3 linked regions of the Rhodothermus marinus genome follow. The protein of the gene in region 2 binds, or shares a complex with, the protein of the main gene of each other region. Links are inferred from orthologs where the notes say so. Each region holds a gene or a part of one and is shown on either strand. Other genes may lie near its edges.

Region 1 (4,404 bases), 870 kb from region 2 along the record:
AAACAACTCACGCGCCACCGCCTGCACCTCCTCGGCCGTCACCCGATCTACTTCCTGTAGCGCTTCGTCCAGGCTGTAATAGCGACCGAAATACAGCTCCTGCCGCCCCAAGCGCATCATCCGGCTGCTCATGTTCTCCTGCCCCAGCATCAGCGTCCCCTTGACCTGGTTCTTGGCGTGCGTCAGCACACGCCGCCCCACCGGCTCCTGCACCAGCCGCTCCAGCTCGCGCCGGATGAGCTGCTCGGCCCGCGACACCCGCCGGGGGTCCGTTCCCATATAGACGCCCCAGTCGCCGACATCCGAGTGCAGGTTGACAAACGAATAGATGTTGTAGCAGTAACCGTACCGCTCCCGGATGTTCTGATTGAGCCGGCTCGACATACCGCCCCCCAGGATCGTGTTGAGCACGGTAAGCGCGGCGCGGTGCGGATGGTGCAGGTCGTACCCGCGCCCGCCCAGCACCAGATGCGCCTGTTGCACGCTGCGCCGCTCGACGCGCTCGCCGGGGCGGTAAGGCGGCACCGGTTGTCGCTGCCGGTGGTTGGTCGGACGCAACGCCACCCCTCGCAACAGCCGTTCCGTCAGGGCCACCACCCGTTCATGCGTCAGGCGTCCGGCCGCCGCCAGCACCATACGATCCGGCGTGTAATGCCGCGCCATAAAATCCAGCAGCATGGCCCGGGTAAACGAGCGCACCGTCTCCTCCCGTCCCACAATCGGCCGTCCCAGCGGATGCCCGGCATAGACCAGTTCTTCGAAGAGATCGAAGATGTACTCGTCGGGTGTGTCCTCGTACATCTTCATCTCTTCAAGGATTACTTCTTTCTCCTTTTCGATTTCGCGCTCCGGGAAGCGCGGCCGGAAAGCCAGATCGATCAGCGTGTCCAGTGCCCGATCCAGGTATTCATCCAGCACCCGCACGTAGTAGCAGGTATGCTCTTTCGTGGTAAAGGCGTTCAGGTAGCCGCCGACGTACTCGATGCGCTGGGCGATCTGGTGCGTGCGGCGTCGCTCGGTGCCTTTGAACACCATGTGTTCGATGAAATGCGTGATGCCGGCCTCTTCCTCGGCTTCGTCCCGACTCCCCACATCCACCCAGAGACCGACGGCCACCGAGCGCACCGAGGGAATCGTTTCGGTCACGATGCGCAGCCCACAGGGCAGCACCGTCTTCTGGTAGGTAACGGTATCTGCTACAACTTTCACCGACATCGCTTCTTTCGTGTTGCTTACGCCTACACAAAAAAGGCGAGAGCAATCAGCCCCCGCCTCCTCTACGCATCCTGCGTTCGGTTTGGCGTTTAGCGACGGCGTCCACCGCGTCCGCGATCCGGTCCGCGCCCCCGTCCGCTCCGGCCTCCGCGACCGTGTCCGGGCCCATGAGAGCGTCCGGAAGCGTGATCACGCGGCGGCCCGCTCCGCTCGGCGCTCGCCTGCTCCCGTGCCGGTTCGCCGTTTTTCGCTTCGGGCTCCGGCGGCGGCAGGAAGGCCTTGCGGCTGAGCCGCAGCTTGCCATCCTCGCGGATTTCGATCAACTTGACGCGGACCTTGTCGCCGACCTTCAGGTAGTCGTGGATGTCCTTCACGTAGCCGTGGTCCAGTTCCGAGATGTGGAGCAGCCCTTCTTTGCCAGGCATGATCTCCACGATGGCGCCGAAGCTCTGGATGCTGCGCACGATGCCCTCGTACTCGGCGCCCACCTCGGGCACGGCCACGATCTGCTTGATCATCTCGATGGCACGCTGGGCGTTCTCCTGGTTCGTGGCCGCCACGGTGACCACGCCCACGCCGTCGCGCTCCTCGATCTCGATCGTGGTGTTCGTTTCGCGCTGGATGCCCTGTACCACACGGCCTCCCGGACCGATCACGGCGCCGATGAACTCCGGATCGATCGTGATCTGCGTCAGACGCGGTGCGTAGGGCGACAGGTCCGGGCGCGGCGCCTCGATGGTCTGTTCCATCAGATCCAGGATGTACATCCGGGCGCGGCGTGCCTGCTCCAGCGCGCGTTGCATGATCTCCCGCGTCAGCCCGCCGATCTTGATGTCCATCTGGCAGGCCGTGATGCCATCGCGCGTGCCGGCCACCTTGAAGTCCATGTCGCCCAGGTGGTCTTCGGTGCCGAGGATGTCGGTCAGGATGGCCACCTGGTCGCCTTCTTTGATCAGGCCCATGGCCACGCCGGCCACGTGCTTCTTGACGGGCACGCCGGCGTCCATGAGCGCCAGCGAGCCGGCACATACGCTGGCCATCGACGAGGAGCCGTTCGACTCCAGCACGTCGGCATTGACGCGGATCGTATAGGGGAACGACGATTCGTCCGGCAGCATGGCGGCCAGCGCCCGCTCGGCCAGATAGCCGTGGCCGATCTCGCGCCGTCCCGGTCCACGCAGGAAGCGAATCTCGCCCGTGCAGAAGGGCGGAAACTCGTAGTGCAGGAAGAACCGCTTGTCGCCCTGGACGAAGATCTGGTCGATCATCTGCACGTCTTTCGACGTGCCCAGCGTCACGGAGGCCAGCACCTGCGTTTCGCCACGCGTGAAGATGGCCGAGCCGTGCACGCGGGGCAGATAGCCTACCTCCATCCAGATCGGCCGGATTTCGTCCAGGCCGCGGCCGTCGATCCGGCGCCCTTCGCGCAGGATCATCTGGCGCATGACCTCGCGGGTCACCTGCGAGACCGCCTTGCGGATCTGGTCGGCCGTCCACCCCTCGGGTGTGGCTTCGGCCAGCACCTGGTTACCTTCCGCGTCGGTCGTGCCCAGCAGGGCCGCGACCGTCTCTTCACCGATCTGCTCCAGTCCTTCGTAGAAGGTCTGCTTCTCGTAGGGTGCGCGCAGGTGCGCTTCCAGCTTCGGCACGGCCAGTTCCCGCACGCGGTCGATCAGCTCCTCCGGAAGCGTGGTCGTCTGGTACGGGAAGGGTTCCGGACGCCCGTGCGCTTCCACGAATTCGAGCTGGCCCCGGCAGAGCTTGCGGATGGCCTCGTGCGCCACCTCGAGGGCTTCGAGCATGTCCTCCTCACTGATCTCCTTCATCTCGCCCTCGACCATCACGATGGCGTCCTCTTTACCGGCCACCACCAGATTAATGTCGCTCTGCTCGAGTTCTTTGAGCGTGGGGTTAACCACAAACTGGCCGTCAATGCGTCCCACACGCACTTCGGCGATCGGTCCGTCGAAGGGCGCACCAGCCAGCAACAGGGCAGCCGAAGCGCCCGTGCCGGCCAGCACGTCGGCGTCGTACCGATCGTCGGCCGAGATCACGTAGCAGATGATCTGCACTTCGTGGAAGAAGCCATCCGGAAACAGCGGTCGGATGGCCCGGTCGATCAGTCGCGACGAGAGGATCTCTTTATCCGTCGGTCGTCCCTCTCGCTTGATGAAGCCGCCTGGGATTCGGCCACCGGCGGCAAATTTCTCGCGATATTCTACCGTCAGCGGGAAAAAGCTCTGCCCCTCCTTGGGTTCGTCGGCCAGCACGGCCGTGCAGAGCACCATCGTGTCGCCCTGACGGACGACCACGGCCCCATTGGCCTGCTTGGCCAGACGCCCCGTCTCCAGCCGCAGCGTCTTCCCCGGGGCGAATTCGATTTCGTGAATGGTTGCCTGCGTCATCATAACCGTTCTCTTCCCTGTTTTTTGCGGGCCCGTTGGCCCAATAAGCGCGGCGGCATCCGCTCAGGGATGCCGCCGGCCCTTTTACTTACGAATGCCCAGCTCCTCAATAATTGCGCGGTAGCGCTCGAAATCTTCGCGCATGAGATAGTCGAGCAGGCGGCGCCGCTTGCCGACCAGCTTCAAAAGGCCGCGGCGCGTGGAAAAATCCTTGGGATGGCGCTGCAGGTGCTCGGTCAGCGCATTAATGCGGTGCGTGAAGATGGCAATCTGGACTTCCGGCCGGCCCGTGTCGTTTTCGTGGGCGCCGTACTTGCGAATCAGTTCGCGCTTGAGTTCCTTGCTGATCATGTGCTGTGGTCCCCTCTTTAGATTGATACCATGCTAAAGAAGCTGACCCGCAACTCCGAGTAAAGCCGCGTGTCAAAAAGCAGGCCTCATACCGAGGCCTGCAGTACTTCCATACAACGCTGCCGATCACGAAAAAGTTGCTCGCGGAGCGCCTCGACCGACGGGAAGCGCTGCTCGTCCCGCAGCCGCTCGATGAAATCCACCCGAAGAAGCTGACCGTAGAGGTCGCCCTCGAAGTCCAGCACGTGCACCTCCAGCGTGCGCCGGTCGCCTGCAAAAGTAGGTCGCATGCCGATGTTCATCATGCCACCTCGCGGCTCGGCTTCGCCCGGCAGCCATACCCGCACGGCATAGACGCCGTTGCGCGGCACCAGTTTACGCGGATGATTCGGATGCAGGTTGGCCGTCGGGAATCCCAGCACCCGTCCGCGGC
Region 2 (4,224 bases):
TCCAGGTCAGGAGAGGGGAACTGGCCTGCAGGCGTTGATGAACCGCCGGGATCAGGGCCAGTCCCAGCAGCGCCATCAGGGCGAACAGGTAGTCAAACAGTAAGTGGGGCCAGAAAGGGATCGGAGATTGCTCATCCAGGGGCGGCATCCAAGCCGTCAGGGAGACACTGGCCACAAACAGCGCAGCCATAAGCAACGCACTATACCCACCCCACCGCTCCATACGCGCCGCGTACGTCATAGAAGCGTACACCTCCTGCCTTAAATGAATGCCTTCCGGCCGGGCCGTCCCTTGGTCCGTCTTCCCGAACGGACGCCGCACGTTGCCGCCCGGCGGGCCTTGTGCAGGCCGGGATCAGCCAACCGGAATCCTGCGGCAAGTACTGCAACCGCTGAAACGCGTACCCCCGGTGAAAGTTGAGCCGAGATTGCTCCGTTACGTGTTTTTTTCCGGCGGTTCGGCGGGCAAATCCAACCGATAGCCATATCCACGAATGGTGCGGATCACATTCTTGAGGCCATGTGCTTCCAGTTTCCGCCGCAGAAAATACATGTAAACGTCCACCATGTTGGTGCCGGTGTCGAATGTGATACCCCAGACGTGGGCCAGAATCTCGTGGCGAGAGCAGGCGACCCCGGGGCGCGAGAGCAAAAAGTCCAGCAGGGCAAATTCCCGGGGTGTTACCTCCACTTCTTGATCATCAATAAAGAAGCGATGGGCGGTGCGGTCAAGCCGCAGGCGTCCCACCTGTCGTACATCATGGGGAAGGGTGGCGGCTGTGGCTTCCAAACGAAGGTCGCGCACCAGCCGCTGATAGGCTACCTGGTGTGCCTGGATCAAAGCAGGCTGGAGGGGAAAGGTCAGGGCGGCGTCGGCGCCGGCTACCAGGGCGGCAATCTGGGCTTCCGGGCCGGTTCGGCACAGAGCAATCAGGGGAGCAGTAGCCTGACGACGCAGGTAAAAGCCCAGCGTGTTGATCAGCGGTGCCTGCGCCAGTTGCCAGTCCACCAGCACAGCACTGGCCTGTCGGGCGGTTTCCAGCAGCTGCTGCCCCTGTTCCGACAGAGTATGTTGTGGGCCGCCCAGCGCCTGCCATCCGAACACCCACAGTTCGTGCGGAGGCGGACAACTCAACTGGACCGCTGTTACCAGCAGCGGATCATCGGTGATCAAACACAGCCGAAGTGGGGCTGCAGGCGGGGTGGTCGTGGACCCGGTAACATTACTTGGCATAGGCGACCGAGCGCACCTCGCGAATGACCGTCACTTTGATCTGGCCCGGATACTGCATCTCGCTCTGGATCTTTTTCGAAATGTCGATCGCCAGCTGCTCGGCCTGGGCGTCGGAGACCAGGCTGTGGTTGACGATCACGCGCACCTCGCGTCCGGCCTGGATCGCGTAGACGCGCTCGACGCCCGGGAACGAGGCGGCCAATGCCTCGAGCTTTTCCAGCCGCTTGATATAGGCTTCCAGCGCCTCGCGACGGGCACCCGGACGTGCACCCGAAATGGCGTCGGCTGCCTGTACGATGGGCGCGATCAGCGTGGTCATTTCGATCTCGTCGTGGTGGGCACCCACCGCGTTGCACACCTCCGGATCTTCCTTGTACTTGCGGCAGAGTTCCATGCCCACCAGCGCATGCGGGCGGTCGATCTCTTCCTCGACGACCTTGCCGATGTCGTGCAGCAGCCCGGCACGGCGGGCTTTGTCGGCATCCAGACCCAGCTCGGCGGCGATCAGCGAGGCGATGCGGGCCGTCTCGATGGAGTGGGCCAGCAGGTTCTGGCCGTAGCTCGTGCGGTAGCGCATCCGGCCGATCAGTCGAATCAGCTCCGGATGCATGCCGTGCAGGTTCAGATCGATGACGGTCCGCTCGCCCGTCTCCATGATCTCTTCTTCGATCTCGGCCGTGGCCTTTTCGACCACTTCCTCGATGCGGGCCGGGTGGATGCGGCCGTCCTGGATCAGCTTGGTCAGCGCCAGGCGGGCGATCTCGCGACGGATCGGGTTGAAGGCCGAAAGGATCACCGCCTCGGGCGTGTCGTCGACGATCACCTCGACGCCGGTGGCCGCCTCGAAGGCGCGAATGTTACGACCCTCGCGCCCGATGATGCGGCCCTTCATCTCGTCAGACTGGATGTTGACCACCGAGACGGTGTTTTCGATGGCGTGGCTGGCGGCCGTCCGCTGAATGGCCGTCAGGATGATCTTGCGAGCCTCGCGGTTGGCTTTCATCCGGGCCTCGTCGCGGATTTCTTTGATCATGGAGGCCGCTTCCAGCTTGGCTTCTTCGACCATCTGCGCCATGAGCGCTTCCTTGGCCTCCTGGCGCGACATGCCCGCGATCTGCTCCAGCCGACGCAACTGCTCCTCCAGCGTCCGGTCCAGTTCGGCCTGTTTGACCGTCAGTTCTTCCTGCAGGCGGTTGACCTCGGCTTCCCGTTGCGCGAGCGCCTCCTGTTGGCGGCGCAGCGACTCGAACAGCGCCTGTGCCTGCTGATGAAGCGCTTCGGCCTGGCGGAAGTTGGCATCGGCCTCCCGGCGCAGTGCTTCGATGGCTTCGGCGGCCTTGGCCAGCGTTTTCTCGCGCTCGTTGACGCGGAACGTGCGGCGGTTCAGCGCCTCCTGGCGTTCGGCAAGGCGCTCCTGCGCCTGCTGCAGCGCCTTGCGGGCTTCGGCCTGTTCCTGCTCGAACGCCTGGCGTTCCCGCCGGAGCGCCTCTTGCGCTTTTTCCAGATGTTCCTGCTGGTAGGCCTGGGCTTGGGCCTCCGCTTCGGCCAGGATTTTTCGAGCCTGCTCCCGGGCGGATTGCAGGGAACGGGTCAGCAGCCATCTATCCAGTGCAATGCCGGCCCCTACAGCCAGAAGCGCCAGGCCGGCTATCCATAACAGTTCCATAGTCGTCCGGATTAAGCGTGAAGACGTCTGATAACGGTTAAGAAGGATTAAAAAAAGACGCCCCGACAGGTTCCGTAACCCTGCCGGGGCGTGGAAAAAATCCGGCCACAAACCTGCAGCCCGGGTTCAAGGAACCCCCTCATCGACACAGTGGGTGCCGCTCCGATCGTTCCGACTTCCTCGGCCCCTTCCGGTGCGGAAGGAGATCCCGACGAGGTCGGGACTGAGGCCTGTCGTCCGGATCGGAAGGAAGGCTCCCTCGCGTACAGGTGTTAGGTCCCTTTATTACGCGTGACTGCAGGCTTGCGCCGGCCTGCCTGATGCAGGCAGCGCCTTTATATTGCATCGCTGGCAGGCTGTTCCGGCGGGGTTGCGGAAGATTCCGGATGTTCCAGCAGCTCCAGCAGCTCCTGGATCGTTTCGTAGAGCGTTTCGTCCAGCTCCCGGAGCGCCTTCTGCGCTTCATGCAGCGCTTCGGCCAGCGAAAGCGCTACGATCACGGCGGCGGTCAGTTCGGACTGCTCCGGGTGTGCTTCCCGGAAGGCCCGCATTTTTTCCTCGACCATGGCGGCCAGGCGATACATCAACGCCTCGTCCTCCGCGCGCACCCGCAGCGGGTACCTGCGTCCCAGAATGGAGATCTGGATGGATTTTTCCAGCGCCATGGCCGCGCTTTTTGATCAGGAAGCCGCAGGCGGCGGGGTGCCGGCCGCACCGAGATCCTGCTCCAGGTAATAATCGACGGCCTCGATGAAGGCCTGTACCTTCTGACGGAGCACTTCCGGATCTTCCGGAAAGACGATGCGCGCGCCACCACCGCCCGGTGGCAGGGCCGGCATTTCGGCGGCCAGCGCGCCGAGCTGCTCGCGCAGTGCGTGCTGTGCTTCGCGCAGACGGGCCAGCTCGCGGGCCGTTTCCACGACGCGGTCGCGCAACTGCTCCAGCGCCTCCAGACTCCGCAGGTGAACCGGCCCGCTCCGGTGGGGCCGCCGATGCCGCCGTGATTTTTTGTTTTTGCGGTTGCCCATAGTTGCAGCCTGTTTCAACAGGCACAATATACGATCTCAACGGCGCAGTTGTGCACTGAAGCGGCGCTCGAGCTCGCGGACGATCGCCTCGACGCGGGCATCCACCTCTTCGTCGGTCAGTGTCCGGTCGGCGCCGAAGCGCAGCGAGAAGGCCACGCTCTTTTTGCCGGACGGGATGCGCTCGCCCTCGTACAGGTCGAAGACGCCCACGTGACGGAGCAGTTCGCCGCCGGCTTCCCGGATGGTTTCGAGCAGGGGACCGACCGGCTGGTCGCGATCGACGAGCACGGCCAGGT
Region 3 (4,308 bases), 2.2 Mb from region 2 along the record:
CACCGCCATCTACTCGAAGCGCTGGCGCAGTTTACCGGCCATCCCGCCTATGATGACGACCTGACCCTTGTTATCTTCCAGTGGCAGGAAGTGCCGATGCTTCAGGAAGCGCGGGACCGTCAGGACATGCAGGCGCAGACCGCCGGAGCGTCGGCCTCGACCGCCCAACCCTCGCAGCCTTCGAAGCAAGCGCCATGAGCAATTTTTCGGTAGGATTCCGACAGCACGACGGCGTGCAGATTCTGGATCTGCACGGAGAACTCGACGCGCACACGGCTCCGGAGCTGGAGGCCGCCCTACAACAGTGCCTGCAGAACGGCCACTACAACATTTTGATCAACGGGCGCGACCTGGACTACATCTCCAGCGCCGGGCTGGGCGTGTTTATGGCCTACATCGAAGAGATCCGCGAGAAAGGCGGTGATCTGAAGATTGCCGAACTCAAACCCGGCGTGTACAACGTGTTCGACCTGCTGGGTTTTCCGCTGCTGTTCGACATTCTGCCCTCGGAAACCGAAGCCCTGGAGCGTTTCGCCCGGGGCGAACGCCCGGCGCTTCCATCCTCCTGAGTAATCGGAGCCCGCCGTGAGCCGCGCGCTTTACACCCTCCGGATTCCCAGCTCGACGCGCTACCTGCAGACGGTACGGCGCTTCGTGGAGCGGCATGCTCGCGCGGCCGGCCTTTCGGAGGAGGCGATCGAGCGGCTCAAACTGGCCGTCGATGAAGCCTGCACGAACATCATCAAACACGCCTACAAGGGACGTCCGGACCGGCCCATCGACGTGGCCGTGCTGCTCGAGCCGGACCGCTTCGTCGTACGCATCCGCGACCAGGGCGAAGCGTTCGATCCGACCCGCTACCGCGCGCCCGATCTGCGCACGCTCATCCGGAAGCGTCAGGGCGGCGGTCTGGGCGTGCGGCTGATCCATCAGCTCATGGACGAGGTCACCTACCGGAGCCAGGGACGCTACAACGAAGTGCAGCTCATCAAATACCTGACCCCTTCCGACACGGCCCTGCCGCCCTCGGCCAGCGCCTGAGCTACCGCCGTCCCCGATAGAGCGACGCGATCCCGAACGTCAGTGGCTTCCACTGCAGATCCCGAAAGCCCACCTTTTCCATACGGCGCAGAAAATCCGGGCCGTCCGGGAAGGCCTCAACGGAGGCCGGCAGGTAGCGATAGGCTCCTTCGTCGCGCGACAGCCAGGCGCCGATGCGCGGCAGCACGTGATGGGCATACCAGCGGTAGAGCGTGCGAATGACCGGTGTGCGCGGGCGGCTGAACTCCAGCACCACCAGCACCCCGCCCGGCCGCAGGACCCGGTAGCTCTCGCGCAGTCCGCGCTCCAGGTTTTCGAAGTTGCGCACGCCGAAGGCCACCAGCACCGCATCGAACTGGGCGTCGGAAAACGGCAGCTTCTCCGCGTCGCCCCTGCGCAGCACCACGCGCTCGCTCAGCCCCAGCCGATCCACTTTCTGCCGGCCGACCTGCAACATCGATTCGGCGATGTCCACCCCTACGACACGCTCGACGGGCAGGCGACGTGCCACCTCGATCGCCAGGTCGGCCGTGCCGGTGGCCACGTCCAGCACACGCCGCGGCTGCTCCGGCGCGATCATTTCCACGGCCCGCCGCCGCCAGCGCCGATCGATGCCGGCGCTCAGGATGCGGTTGAGCAGGTCGTAGCGCGGCGCGATGGCATCGAACATGGCCGCCACCTGCCGCTTTTTGCCCCGCTTCTCTCCAATCGGCGGATAGTGCTTGCGACGACGCGGCATCAGCCCAGCAACTGGGTCAGCTTGAGCAGCTCGTAATCTATGGTTTTCTTGCGGCTGTAGACGTGCTTGAGCGGCGTGAGTTTGATCTCGCCGTTGACCACGCCTACCATCACGTTCGTGTGTCCCTGCAGTAGCGCCTCGACGGCCGCCGACCCCAGCCGACTGGCCAACACGCGGTCGCGCGCCGTGGGCGAGCCACCCCGCTGCGTATGCCCCAGAATGCACACCCGTAGATCGATCTTAGCGAAGGCCGGATCCTCACGTAGCTCCTGAGCAATCTGCGTGGCACCGCCGTGTTCGTCACCTTCAGCCACCACAACGATCGATGAGCGGGACTGGGCCGACATCAACGAAAGAATGCGTTCCTTGATCTCCTCGATGTCGGTGAACGTCTCCGGAATCAGCACCATCTCCGCCCCGCTGCCGATGCCACAGTTCAGCGCGATGAAACCGGCGTCGCGCCCCATCACCTCGACCAGAAACAGCCGGTCGTGCGCATCGGCCGTGTCGCGAATGCGGTCGATGTTCTGAATGGCCGTGTTCATGGCCGTATCGAAGCCAATCGTCTCGTCGGTGCCGAACAGGTCGTTGTCGATCGTGCCCGGGCACCCGACGATCGGAATGTGGTGTTCCTCATAGAAGACGGCGGCCCCACGAAACGTCCCATCGCCCCCGATGGCCACCAGCGCATCGATGCCGGCCTTGCGGAGCTGCTCGGCCGCCTTCGCCCGGCCTTCGGGAGTCATGAAGGCCTTCGAGCGGGCACTTTTGAGAATGGTCCCGCCGAGTTGCAGGATGTTCGACACGGAGCGGCCGTCCATTTCCACGAAGTCGCCCTCGATCATGCCGGCATAACCACGCCGGATACCCACCACCTCCAGATCGTGGGCAATGGCCGTGCGCACCACGGCCCGGATGCAGGCGTTCATGCCGGGGGCATCGCCACCGCTGGTGAAGACCCCGATACGTCGAATTTCTTCCATAGGGCGCCTGTCTGGTTGTGTGCATCTGTGGGCAACCGGAAGCGTCTGCTTTACCGCCGACGCGGATCGAGCGGACGCGCCACGACAATGCCCACCTGGGCGGGGTTGTTCTGCACGTACGTTTGAAGATCCGGCGAAACCCTGACGCCACCCTGTGGCGAGGCGTGCAACAGTCCACGCCGACCATCCGCACCTACATAGACAAGCCCGACGTGCACCACGTCGAGCGTCGGCTCGCGGGCCACGAAGGCCACGATGTCGCCGGGCTGCAGACGCTCTGCGATACGGCGTATTTCATCGCGGGGCAATACGAAGCGTTCCCGTGCGCTCAGCGCTTCCTCGACGCGCCGGATGCACTGCCAGGTGCTGTCGGCCGCCAGGTGCGGATACAACGTGCGGTGCTCGCTCATGAAGCGAATGCGGCGCCGCATGGGTCGGCCACCCAGTTCGCGGGTGATGTCGCGCACCAGCCCGCGCCGGGCGTTGTCGTCGATCCAGTCGGTAAAGTAATGGAGCCGGCTGCAGTAGCCGTTCATCCGGCCGTCGCGGTAGCGCAACTGTTCTACGCGTTGCTGCAAGCCGGTCAGCGTCGTGTCGCCCAGCACCACGCCCTGCGCCAGCGCCAGCACGCTCTCGACGAACAGCACGCAGTCGAAGCGGTCGAGCGGCGTCAGCAACGTCTCGGCCGGAGCAGCGTCGAGCATTCCGGCGGCGTACGGAGCGCCCCGGAGCTGCAGACCCAGCGCCTGCATGACCTCACCCAGCGGTCGCGCCGCCAGCTGCTCCTGACGGGCGTGGCGCATCAATTCGGTAAAACGAGCCTGCAGGGCCGAGTCCGGTCCGACCACCAGCAGACTTCCGATCAGCAATAGCGTCCAGCTCATGGCTCCAAGTTACGAACATCCGACGCCCAGCGCACCGGCAGCGCCACGGCCTCGGCCAGCCGCTGCTCAAAATCTGCCCGCGAGATCTCCTCGGCGCCAAACTGATGAAAGTGGGGCGTCAGGAACTGGATGTCCAGCAGGCGAAAACCCTGCCGTCGCAGGTGCGCCACCAGATGCACCAGCGCCACCTTGGAAGCCTCCGAGACCCGATGAAACATCGACTCGCCGAAGAACGCCCCGCCGATGCAGACGCCGAACAGCCCTCCGACCAGCCGCCCTTCCTGCCAGCATTCGACGCTGTGGGCATGCCCCACCCGGTGCAATGCCCGGTACATGTCCGCAAGCGCCGGTGCGATCCACGTCTGTGGACGGTCGGCGCAGGCGGCCACCACGTCGTCGAAGGCCCGGTCGAACGTCACCTGAAAAACGCCGCGCCGCACCAGGCGGGCCAGGTTGCGCGGCACGTGGAAGCGATCAAGGGGAAGAATCGCCCGCGGGTCCGGCGCATACCAGTAGATACGTCCGTCCTCCGGATCGGCCATCGGAAAATAGCCCTGCCGATAGGCTGCCAGTACCTGAAGCAGGAGCCGTTCTTCCCCGGGAGACCGCCCCGCCGGTTTCTTCATGGCGGTGTGTCCATGCTATTCCCCCAGCAGCTCGC

The links.
Region 1: rny (region 2) and pnp share a complex: the UniProt entries of both Bacillus subtilis proteins name them as parts of the possible RNA degradosome complex. The link is inferred for Rhodothermus marinus from one-to-one orthologs.
Region 3: rny (region 2) and pfkA share a complex: the UniProt entries of both Bacillus subtilis proteins name them as parts of the possible RNA degradosome complex. The link is inferred for Rhodothermus marinus from one-to-one orthologs.

Annotation. Positions count from the first base shown.
Region 1 is NZ_AP019797.1:1,590,485-1,594,888, reverse strand. What follows is about bases 965-3,979. They hold pnp (polyribonucleotide nucleotidyltransferase), read right to left. Parts: upstream 3,624-3,979; coding sequence 1,305-3,623; downstream 965-1,304. Other genes in these bases: rpsO (30S ribosomal protein S15), read right to left, coding at 3,705-3,971; GYH26_RS06935 (M16 family metallopeptidase), read right to left, coding at 965-1,215. Outside these bases: more of GYH26_RS06935, read right to left, coding at 1-964; GYH26_RS06920 (bifunctional riboflavin kinase/FAD synthetase), read right to left, coding at 4,058-4,404. UniProt on the Bacillus subtilis protein: Involved in mRNA degradation. Catalyzes the phosphorolysis of single-stranded polyribonucleotides processively in the 3'- to 5'-direction. Necessary for competence development in Bacillus subtilis.
Region 2 is NZ_AP019797.1:720,945-725,168, forward strand. Bases 563-3,397 are described here. They hold rny (ribonuclease Y), read right to left. Parts: upstream 2,901-3,397; coding sequence 1,224-2,900; downstream 563-1,223. Other genes in these bases: GYH26_RS03225 (winged helix-turn-helix transcriptional regulator), read right to left, coding at 563-1,234; GYH26_RS03235 (cell division protein ZapA), read right to left, coding at 3,236-3,397. Also shown: GYH26_RS03220 (hypothetical protein), read right to left, coding at 1-190; more of GYH26_RS03225, read right to left, coding at 437-562; more of GYH26_RS03235, read right to left, coding at 3,398-3,565; GYH26_RS03240 (hypothetical protein), read right to left, coding at 3,581-3,928; pheT (phenylalanine--tRNA ligase subunit beta), read right to left, coding at 3,965-4,224. UniProt on the Bacillus subtilis protein: Endoribonuclease that initiates mRNA decay. Initiates the decay of all SAM-dependent riboswitches, such as yitJ riboswitch. Involved in processing of the gapA operon mRNA, it cleaves between cggR and gapA.
Region 3 is NZ_AP019797.1:2,879,644-2,883,951, forward strand. The notes cover bases 772-3,690. They hold pfkA (6-phosphofructokinase), read right to left. Parts: upstream 2,764-3,690; coding sequence 1,780-2,763; downstream 772-1,779. Other genes in these bases: GYH26_RS12555 (ATP-binding protein), read left to right, coding at 772-1,041; ubiE (bifunctional demethylmenaquinone methyltransferase/2-methoxy-6-polyprenyl-1,4-benzoquinol methylase UbiE), read right to left, coding at 1,043-1,780; GYH26_RS12570 (N-acetylmuramoyl-L-alanine amidase-like domain-containing protein), read right to left, coding at 2,814-3,647; aat (leucyl/phenylalanyl-tRNA--protein transferase), read right to left, coding at 3,644-3,690. Outside these bases: GYH26_RS12545 (PP2C family protein-serine/threonine phosphatase), read left to right, coding at 1-198; GYH26_RS12550 (STAS domain-containing protein), read left to right, coding at 195-569; more of GYH26_RS12555, read left to right, coding at 586-771; more of aat, read right to left, coding at 3,691-4,273; GYH26_RS12580 (hypothetical protein), read right to left, coding at 4,289-4,308. UniProt on the Bacillus subtilis protein: Catalyzes the phosphorylation of D-fructose 6-phosphate to fructose 1,6-bisphosphate by ATP, the first committing step of glycolysis.